Regions from separate parts of the Neisseria sp. SLRRB23 genome, predicted to be linked through region 3. Evidence: predicted binding sites of a transcription regulator. Region 3 holds the regulator's gene; each other region holds the start of a gene.

Region 1 (3,281 bases), on a different contig from region 3:
TGAAGATTGCAGTCCGCCCAGTTTGAATCCGTAAGCCAACGGCGCGACCGTAATCATCAGCGGCTCGTGCGCCGATAAAAAGCCCTGCCAGTCGGACACAGGTTTGGCTTTCAAGCCGTTTTGCTGCAAGAAACCGAGCATGGTTTCGCGCCGTCCCAAACTTTCGGCGCACAGCAGAATCCGTCCTTCAAATGCCGTCTGAAAGTCCTTCAATGCCTGCAACGGCTCGTCGGCTTGGCGGTTGACGGCAAGGTCGGGCAGGGCGTGTTCCTTGCCGGAAACATCGGGCAGAACTTGTCCGTAGTTTTTCAGACGGCCTGCGAATACGTCGGTAGAGAGATACAAATGCTGTGGAAGCAAAGGCGGATAGGTTTCATCGCCCTGTGCCATGGCGTAACGTGATTTGACGTCGCTCCAAAAGCGGTTTGCCTCGGCGTGAACATCGCCCAAAGAGACAAACAGCGCATCTTCGCCGATATAGTCAAACAGCGTTTCCAGCTCGTTTTCAAAAAACAGCGGCAGATAATATTCCACGCCTGCGCCGAAGTGGCCGTTGCTGACGGCTTTGTACACGGCGGCATTGTTCGGATTACCGTCGACTTCCTCGCGGAAGCGGCTGCGGAAAATCTTTTGCGCCCCGCTGTCGGTGGGGAATTCGTGCGCTGGCAGCAGGCGGATTTCGGAAACGGGGGAGATGGTGCGCTGCGTGTCCGTGTCAAAGGTTTTGATGCTTTCGATTTCATCGTCGAACAAATCGATGCGGTAAGGCATCTCGCTGCCCATCGGGAATAAATCCACAATGCCGCCGCGCACGGCAAACTCGCCCGCCGCGACAACATGGGAAACATGGTTGTAGCCCGCATCCACTAAATCGGTTTTCAGACGGCCTATATCCAAAGTCTGCCCCGTTTTCAGCCAAAACGTGCGCCCTGCCAGAAACGGCACAGGTGGCAGCTTCTGCATCGCCGTGGCAACCGGTACGAACAACACGTCCGCCGCGCCGCTTTTAATCTGCCATAACGCCGACAGACGCTCCGACACCAAATCCTGATGCGGCGAAAAACGCTCGTAAGGCAGCGTTTCCCAGTCCGGCAGGAAGACCGCCGTATCGTGCGGACGGAAAAACCGCCATGCCGTCTGAAGGCGCAACGCCTGTTCCGCATCTTGGGTCAGCACGACTTTGAGCCGCTTATGCGGCAGATAACGCGCCAAAGCCAGCGGCAGCGAGCCTTGAGACAGATTAAGCCAACGGGATTTTTCACGGGGTTTGGGAATAGGATAGGTCATGGCGCGGAAATATTTTAGATACGGAGGCAAACGGCAATTTTAACACGATGGCGATAATCTGATGCCGTCTGAAAGATTGATTAGCATGAAAACAGTGAAGCGAATTGTTAGCTGCCATACTTTGTGGTAAATTTTAGAAACTAAACTCTAAATTATGGGCAGCGGTTTGATAAAACTGTCCGTTAATAGAAATTAACCGGAAAATATGATGACACACACTGAATCAAGCGCGCAGCCGTCAACCATGGACACGGCTGCTTTTTTAAAGCACATCGAATCCGCATTCCGCCGCATTTTTTCAGACGGCATCAATCTCATGCAATACCTGCCCGAAGACAAATGGCTTGCCTTGAAGCAGGCTGGTTTGCTGTTGTCCTTCCTCGACAAAAAACACGGCGGCCGCAGGGGCAGCCAGTTTGAAATTCAGGAAGTATTGCGAATTGCGGGGCATTACGGCGTGCCCGTTACCCTGCGTACCGGCATCGAAGGCGCGCTGGTGTTGCAGCCCCTGCAAGAATTCGGCGACGAAGCGCAAGTCGCGCAAGGTTTGGACATGGTTTTCAAAGGCGAGGGCGGCGGTTTGGGCATTACCGAACCTGAAACCTCCGGTGCGGCGATTGCACGCGAAATGCAGTCCTACTACGAATATACCGACGAACAAACCATTTACGTCAATGCCGCGAAATACTGGCAGGGCAACTCGCAAAGTGACTTCCTCCTAGTCGCCGCCAAAGAACGCAAAAACGGCAAACTCTCCAAAGTCATCAACCTGCTGCTCGTTCCTAAACAATACATCCGCTACGAAGCCCTCACATCCGAAGGCTTGCGCGCCGTCCGTTACGCCGTCAACCACATTGATGCCCAAATGCCTGCCGCTGCCGTCATGAAACTCTCTCCGAGCGACGCCGCCGGTTTGCGCGCGTTCCAAAACATCTTTATCCGCAGCCGCCTGCAACTGATCGGCATGACGCACGGCATTATGGAATACATCCTTGAAAACCTGAACCGATACGTCTGCAACGACATCAAATTCGTCGATTACGAACGCTGCGAAATCCAACGCCGCTATCAGGTTTCCGAGATTCTTTACCGCTACGTCTGCCATTCCGTTTCGCCCGTTGCACCAGTCGCCCATCAATTAATGGAGGCAAACATCGTCAAAACCCTCGCCACGGAATACACTTACGCCGCCGCGCAAATGTTGCAAAAACTCTTGGGCGCGAAGGGTTTTGAACGCGGACACACCGCCAGCAATATCGCTATCGACATCCGTCCCTTCACGATTTTTGAAGGTCCGAACGATATGCTTTATGCCGAAATTTACGACCAGTTCGTCCGCGCTACCGCCGAAGAAAAAGAAGCAGGCATTAAGTTGGACAAAAACCAAACCCTGCTCGACCGCCTGCAAACCGATGCCCGCTTTGCCGCCGTTGCCCGCGACTACACTTTGCCCGAAGACATCCGCAGCTTCCTGCAGGAACACACCCTGACCGACGCCTGCGCCCTGCAAAAAGTCTTCATCGGCAAAATCATCGCCCGACTCTTTGTCTTCGTACAGGCAGAACACGAAGACACCGCAGCCTTCCTGCTGAACGACATCCGCAAAGACATATTGGACTGCCGATATTGCGGATAGTAATGATTGGGTATGGGTTGGCGTTGAAGTGCAGTTGCTTTCAGACGGCATGCTAAGGCATCGTCAATGTCGGAGTCAGATGAAGGTTTGTATTGAATTTTAAAGAATGACGGATGATGGCGTAATTTTTGAAGGTTATCTCGCAGGGCAGGGGAGATTCAAAAATACACCGGCTCGGCAAGGGCAATAAAAAAGCCTTGAAACTGTTGAATTTCAAGGCTTTATTCGTATTACAGGATACTGCTGAAAATAGGGTATGGTGGAGGCGGGGGGAATCGAACCCCCGTCCGAAAGTCCTCTACAAAGCGTTCTACATACTTAGTCGTATCTATTTGGAATCTTATCCCCGTCATGCCGA
Region 2 (3,281 bases), on a different contig from region 3:
AATTCGCCGGCAGCCTGCAACCCGGCTTCACCCTGCTCAAAACCGGCTACGCCCTGACCGGCTACATCTCCGCCCTCGGCGCATACCGCAGCGAAATGCACGAAGAGTGCAGCCCCGACTTTACAGGCAGGTTTTACCATGCCGCGGAACACGCCGCACACATCTTCCAAAACCTGCCCGACATGGAACCCGACCGCTTCGACGCAGAATTAGACAGCCTGCGTAGCGAACTTGACAGCCTGCGCGCGCAAAGCGTCGGCGCGCAAAGCCATATTCTCCTCCAACAGCTCCAACTCATCGCCCGGCAGCTCGAACCCTACTACCGCGCCTACCGACAAATTCCGCACAGGCAGCCCCAAAACGCAGCCTGAAAAAATTTCGGCATTTTGTAAGAGAGGGCGGATTGTTAGGCAGGTTGCAAGATAGTGAATAAGACGTTGTGTAGGGTAAATACAAGCAACTGTATTTTTTCACCCCGTCGGGCTCCGCCGTCATTCCCGCGCAGGCGAGAATCCAGACCTTTGGGCGACAGTAATATTTAAAGATGATAAAAGACCCGTCATTCCCGCGCAGGCGGGAATCTAGACTTTTGGGCAGTGGCAATATTCAAAGATTATCTGAAAGTTTGAGGTTCTAGATTCCCGTTTTCACGGGAATGACGAAAGGTGGCGGGAATGACGGAATGTTGCGGAAATCCGGTTTGTTCGGTTTCGGTTTTTTTGAGGTTTCGGGCAACTTCTAAACCGTCATTCCCGCGCAGGCGGGAATCTAGACCTTGGGATAGCGGCAATATTCAAAGGTTAGCTGAAGCTTTAGAGATTCTAGATTCCCGCTTTCGCGGGAATGACGAAAAGTGGCGGGAATGACGGGAATGGCGAAAGGTTGCGGTAAGCACGGGAATGACGGAAGGTGGCGGGAATCATGGGAATGGCGAAGTTTCAGACGGCATCGTCCACCCTCCGCACCGTCATCCCCGCGCAGGCGGGAATCCAGAACGTAAAATCTAAAGAAACCGTTTTACCCGATAAGTTTCTGTACCGACAGACCTAGATTCCCGCCTGCGCGGGAATGACGGAAGGTGGCGGGAATGACGAAATAAGGAAAGGGACGGCGGGAGCAAGGAAAAGACAGGCAGGAATAAAAAAACAAGCTCCGAAATAAAAAATGCCGTCTGAAACAGATTCAGACGGCATTTTGTTTGCCTTATCGGGCTTATCCCCGACCATACTTAAACTATTAGCTGATAGTTTCGCGGCAGGTAGCAGGCAGGAATTTTTTGTCAACACCGTTAGTTTTACCTGGACCACATTTCCAAGTGAAGGCACCGTTAGAAGATGTAGTACCGGAACCACCTGTCGCAACAGTAGCCACACCAGGTTCCAAAGAAACAGTTTTAGATTTGATATCGGTGTTTACACCTGAACTTTTTATGGTTGCGGTAATGACACCACCAGTACCAACTGCAACTTGCTGAACATATTTACCTGTGATATTAGATGCTGCAGCAACACCGGCATCTGTATTAGAAGTAGGGAATTGACCGTTGGTTGCGTAGTATTCGGCAACTGCAGCTTTTTGACCTTCAGCCAAAACGATGGCTTCAGAAACTTGCGCACGTGCAGTGTAGTCTTGGTATGCAGGCAGGGCAACAACAGCCAAGATACCTACGATGGCGATAACGATCATCAACTCGATCAGGGTGAAACCTTTTTGGATTGCTTTCATGGGATAACTCCTAGTTTAAAGTTTAAGTGAAAAATAAAACGTTTTACGGCATCTGCCGGAAAATTATAAAACCCGTAATGTATTTGACCATCAGTCTTTTTTGCTTTGCCTTTCGGCTTGTCTTTCTTACAGCAATCGGCGTGCCAAAATCTTGCCAAACGCTGCATTTTTTTAAATTTTTTTATTATTTATTGTTTTTAAAATATATTTTTATTATTTTGGTTTTATTTTCGCGATTTTTTAAAAGGGCGTGCTCGGCGCAGGGCTGACGTTTTTGGTCACTTTTGACATTTTTGGTCAGTTTTTGGCTGACATTTTTTGTCATGTGCCGTTTTTTGTCAGTTTAATGTGTCAGGGGCGGGGGCGTTTGCATTTTTTTTGGGATGGGTTGGGAGTGGGTGAGTTGGTAGGATGGGTATGAATTGGTGGATTGGTGGGCTGAAGCCCACCCTACAGCCCCCCTACGGCTTTCTATAAAAATACCTAAACCGTCATTCCCACGAACCTACATTCCGTCATTCCCACGAAAGTGGGAATCTAGGACTCGGAACTGGAGAAACCTTTTTACCCGATAAGTTTCCGTGCCGACAGGTCTGGATTCCCACTTTCGTGGGAATGACGATTTGGAAATTACCCGAAACCCAAAAACAACTGAAACCGAACACACTGGATTCCCGCCTACGCGGGAATGACGGTTTAGAAGTTGCCCGAAATCTCAAAAAAACCGAAACCGAACAAGCCGGATTCCCGCCACCTTTCGTCATTCCCGTGAAAACGGGAATCTAGAACCTCAAACTTTCAGATAACCTTTGAATATTGCCGCCGCCCAAAGGTCTGGATTCCCGCCTGCGCGGGAATGACGGTGAGGGACGATGCCGTCTGAAGCTTCGCCATTCCTGCAACTCTTCGTCATTCCCGCGAAAGCGGGAATCTAGGACTCGGAACTGGAGAAACCTTTTTACCCGATAAGTTTCCGTGCCGACAGGTCTGGATTCCCACTTTCGTGGGAATGACGATTTGGAAATTACCCGAAATCTCAAAAAAACCGAAACCGAACAAGCCGGATTCTCGCAACCTTTCGTCATTCCCGTGAAAACGGGAATCTAGAACCTCAAACTTTCAGATAATCTTTAAATATTGCCACTGCCTTAAGGTTTGGATTCCCGCCTGCGCGGGAATGACGGCATCAGTCTGCCGTTACAACACGGCTTTGTTGAAGCGGTATTTCTGTCGGGCTGTTTCCTTGATGCAAAAAAATCCGCCGTTTTCGACGGGGCGGAAAGGGCGGCGGTTTGCCTCATTACCGTTGTGGTCGCCGTATTCGGCAGGCAGGTGCAAGGCGGGCACAGGCAGGGAAAAGGGGAATCAGGCGGTTTTGTTTTTGAGGGGGAGCTTGATATGGGGTTTGGCGGGTTTCGGGGCTTCTTTCAAGCCCAGCTCGATTTGCTGCTCCTCGCTCAAGAGGTTGCTCCAGTCGCCTTTTTTGTACCACTCGCGCCCGTCCAGCTCGATGGGGTGTTGGATGCGCTCGCAGCCGTTGCCGCACTGTAAATCGT
Region 3 (3,281 bases):
ACTCGCGCCCGTATTGCGTGGCGAAATGCGGCAAAACCGCGTGAGCGGACAGAAGCATACGGGTTTGTGGCTGGATGTCGGTACGGTAGACCGTCTGAAAGAGGCTCAAGCCGTTGCAGGGGCTTGGAAGTAAAACGGAACGGGATGCGGATTTGCATCCCGTTTTCTTATTGCAGCCGTCTTAACTGATGCATTGCATCTTTAAAGGTTTTCGGAACAGGTTGCGCGGAGGTATGTGTTGAGCATCAAAACCGGTTCAAGATAAGGTGGATTTGCTTCATATTTGGTTATGCAGGATAAACAATGCCGTCTGAAACGGAAATCTGTTTCAGACGGCATTTTGCCGTTACGGACTTTCGGTCAATGGCGGACTTCTCCGATTTTTTCTTTGTGTTTTAATACGGCGCGGTCAAGTTTGTCTGTCAGGGTGTCGATGGCGGCATACATGTCCTGACCGTCGGACTCGACGTGCAGGTCTTTACCGGCAAGGTGTACGTCTGCCTCGGCCTTATGGCCAGCTTTTTCCACAGACAGCGTTACAGTTATAGAAATGATGTCCGAAGCGTGGCGGTTGATGCGCTCCAGTTTCTTGGAAACGTGGTTTTTGATGGCTTCGGTAACGTCAAAATTCAGACCGGTGATTTTCAGATTCATGATACAGCTCCTTCGGTGGGTTCTGTCCGTCGGCGACGGAACGGAAAAACGGGTTGTAGCATTGTGTTGAAAAATTATTCTGCGGTTTTGCGTTTGTGTGCTGCCGGAATCTCAAGGGATTCCCTGTATTTGGCAACGGTGCGGCGGGAAACCTCCATACCGCGGAAAGCCAGCAGGTTGGCGAGTGCCTCGTCAGAATAGGGCTTGCGTTTGTCTTCGCTGCCGACAAGCTGGGAGAGTGCGGCTTTAACGGCGTGTTGGCTGACGGCTTCTTTACCTTCTTCCATTTGAACTGCCTGCGTGAAGAAATAGCGTAGCGCAAACACTCCGCGCGGGCAAGACAAATATTTTTGGTTGGCCGCGCGGGAGACGGTACTTTCTGCCACACCCAATTCGGCGGCAGCATCTTTCATCATCAGGGGGACGAGTCCGATTTCGCCAAAAGTAAAAAAGTCTGCCTGATGTTTAACGATGTATTCGGCAAGGAGGACGACGGTTGCCTTCCTCAATTCGAGCGAATCGATACGTTGTCTGGCTTCGCTGATTTTTTCCTTCCATTCGGGCGAGAGGCCTTCAGACGGCATCAGTTCGCAATATTCGCTGTTCATTTGCAGAGGAGACAGGGAGTCTTCGTTGAAACTGACCGTCCAGCCGTCTTTACTTTCCTCAACCCAGACATCCGGGCGGATATACGGCGTGGGCGTGGACGAGGCAAAACCGGCGGCGGGAAAGGGATTGAGCGAAGCAATGAGGTCGAGTGCGGCTTCGAGTGTGCCGCTGTCGGTTTGGGGCAGGTGTTTTTTTATTCGTGCGAGGGTTTGGCTGCGGTTGCCGTCAATGCTGTCGAGGGCGTTTCGGACGATATGCAGGGCGGCGGGTTTGGCAGCACATTCGCCCAATCTTTCTATCTGCAGTATCAGCGATTCGGTCAAATCGGCGGCGGCCACGCCTGCTGGGTCGAATTTTTTCAATGCGGTCAGCGCGTGTTGCAGCATTGCTTCATCCAACATCCACTCCAAGGGCGTATGGTCGAGGATGTCTTCGATGCTGTCGGTCAGATAACCCTGCTCGTCAAGGAAATCGATAAGGATGTGGACACAGGCGGCTTCTTGGTCGGAAAGCGGGTGTTCGCACCCTTGCGCGTGCAGGTATTGCTTGAAATCCTGCTCGCCGGCGATGTTGGACAGCATATCTTCGCCTTCGTCTCCGCCGATTTGGCGCGCGGGCGCAGTGTAATGGCTGAATTCGGCATCGGAAAATTCATCCGTGTCTTTGCGTTCGAGCAGGGGGTTGTCCGACAGCCAGTTTTCGACCTCGCGTTCAAGTTCGATACCCGACATCTGCAATACGCGCAAAGATTGTTGCAGCCGCTGGTTGAGCTGCTGGGTCTGTTTGAGCTTTATTCCGAGTAACGTCATGATAATGCGAGAGAATTATTCTTTTGGCCTGTCGGCGGCAGATGATGCCAGGAAACATTATTATAAATGGTTTTATGTAGGGATTTTGATTCGTTCCGATAACAAAAAACAAACGAAAATAGAATATTGATTGCTTATAACAATATTAAATCGATTTCATAGTTTTAATAGCGAAAATCTTGGCGTATAGTTGCCTTCATAGTTTAAATAAAAGGAAAACTAAATGTCTATTCATGAAATCTATTGCAACCAAGAAACCAGTTACGAATACGCTTTCCGCCAAATCGTGCTGTAAGCCGTTTGTCGTATCTTTTGATTAACCAAGGAAAAGGAACACGAGCTATGACTACCTCCAAATGCCCCGTAACCCATCTGACCATGAACAACGGCGCGCCTGTTGCCGACAATCAAAACAGCCTGACCGCCGGTCCGCGCGGCCCCCTGCTGGCGCAGGATTTGTGGCTGAATGAAAAACTCGCCGACTTCGTGCGCGAAGTCATCCCCGAACGCCGTATGCACGCCAAAGGTTCGGGCGCGTTCGGTACGTTTACCGTAACGCACGACATCACCAAATACACCCGCGCCAAAATCTTCAGCGAAGTCGGCAAAAAAACCGAGATGTTCGCCCGTTTCACCACCGTGGCAGGCGAACGCGGCGCAGCCGATGCGGAACGCGACATCCGCGGTTTTGCGCTGAAGTTCTATACCGAAGAAGGCAACTGGGATGTGGTCGGCAACAACACGCCCGTATTCTTCCTGCGCGACCCGCGTAAATTCCCCGACCTGAACAAAGCCGTCAAACGCGATCCGCGTACCAATATGCGCTCAGCCACAAACAACTGGGACTTCTGGACGCTGCTGCCCGAAGCACTGCACCAAGTTACCATCGTCATGAGCGACCGCGGTATTCCCGCCAGCTACCGCCATATGCACGGCTTCGGTTCGCATACTTACAGCTTCTGGAACGAAGCGGGCGAACGTTTCTGGGTGAAATTCCATTTCCGCAGCCAACAAGGCATTAAAAACCTGACCAACGAAGAAGCCGCAAAAATCATCGCCGATGACCGTGAAAGCCATCAGCGCGACCTGTACGAAGCCATCGAGCGCGGCGAGTTTCCGAAATGGACGATGTACATCCAAGTCATGCCTGAAGCCGATGCGGAAAAAGTGCCTTATCATCCGTTTGACCTGACCAAAGTTTGGCCGAAA

Evidence for each region. The regulator sigma-54, encoded in region 3, starts transcription at its own class of promoters, with help from an activator protein. The targets are predictions, from matches to a motif close to CTGGCACGCTTCATGCTT.
Region 1: the regulator sigma-54 is predicted to act here: its motif matches at 1,399-1,416, upstream of ACRPFF_RS10120 (acyl-CoA dehydrogenase family protein).
Region 2: the regulator sigma-54 is predicted to act here: its motif matches at 1,855-1,872, upstream of ACRPFF_RS01905 (pilin).

Annotation. Positions count from the first base shown of each region.
Region 1 covers NZ_JBPBFH010000044.1:7,546-10,826, reverse strand. The annotation lists gene mfd (transcription-repair coupling factor) at 1-1,287, opposite strand, end outside; gene ACRPFF_RS10120 (acyl-CoA dehydrogenase family protein) at 1,496-2,923, shown strand; RNA gene ssrA (transfer-messenger RNA) at 3,181-3,281, opposite strand, start outside.
Region 2 covers NZ_JBPBFH010000005.1:7,110-10,390, forward strand. The annotation lists gene yccS (YccS family putative transporter) at 1-371, shown strand, start outside; gene ACRPFF_RS01900 (hypothetical protein) at 910-1,050, shown strand; gene ACRPFF_RS01905 (pilin) at 1,237-1,725, opposite strand; gene ACRPFF_RS01910 (hypothetical protein) at 2,923-3,072, opposite strand; gene ACRPFF_RS01915 (DUF3079 domain-containing protein) at 3,091-3,281, opposite strand, start outside.
Region 3 covers NZ_JBPBFH010000027.1:14,396-17,676, reverse strand. The annotation lists gene murU (N-acetylmuramate alpha-1-phosphate uridylyltransferase MurU) at 1-133, shown strand, start outside; gene ACRPFF_RS08175 (hypothetical protein) at 202-339, opposite strand; gene hpf (ribosome hibernation-promoting factor, HPF/YfiA family) at 361-654, opposite strand; gene rpoN (RNA polymerase factor sigma-54) at 729-2,072, opposite strand; gene katA (catalase KatA) at 2,415-3,281, shown strand, end outside.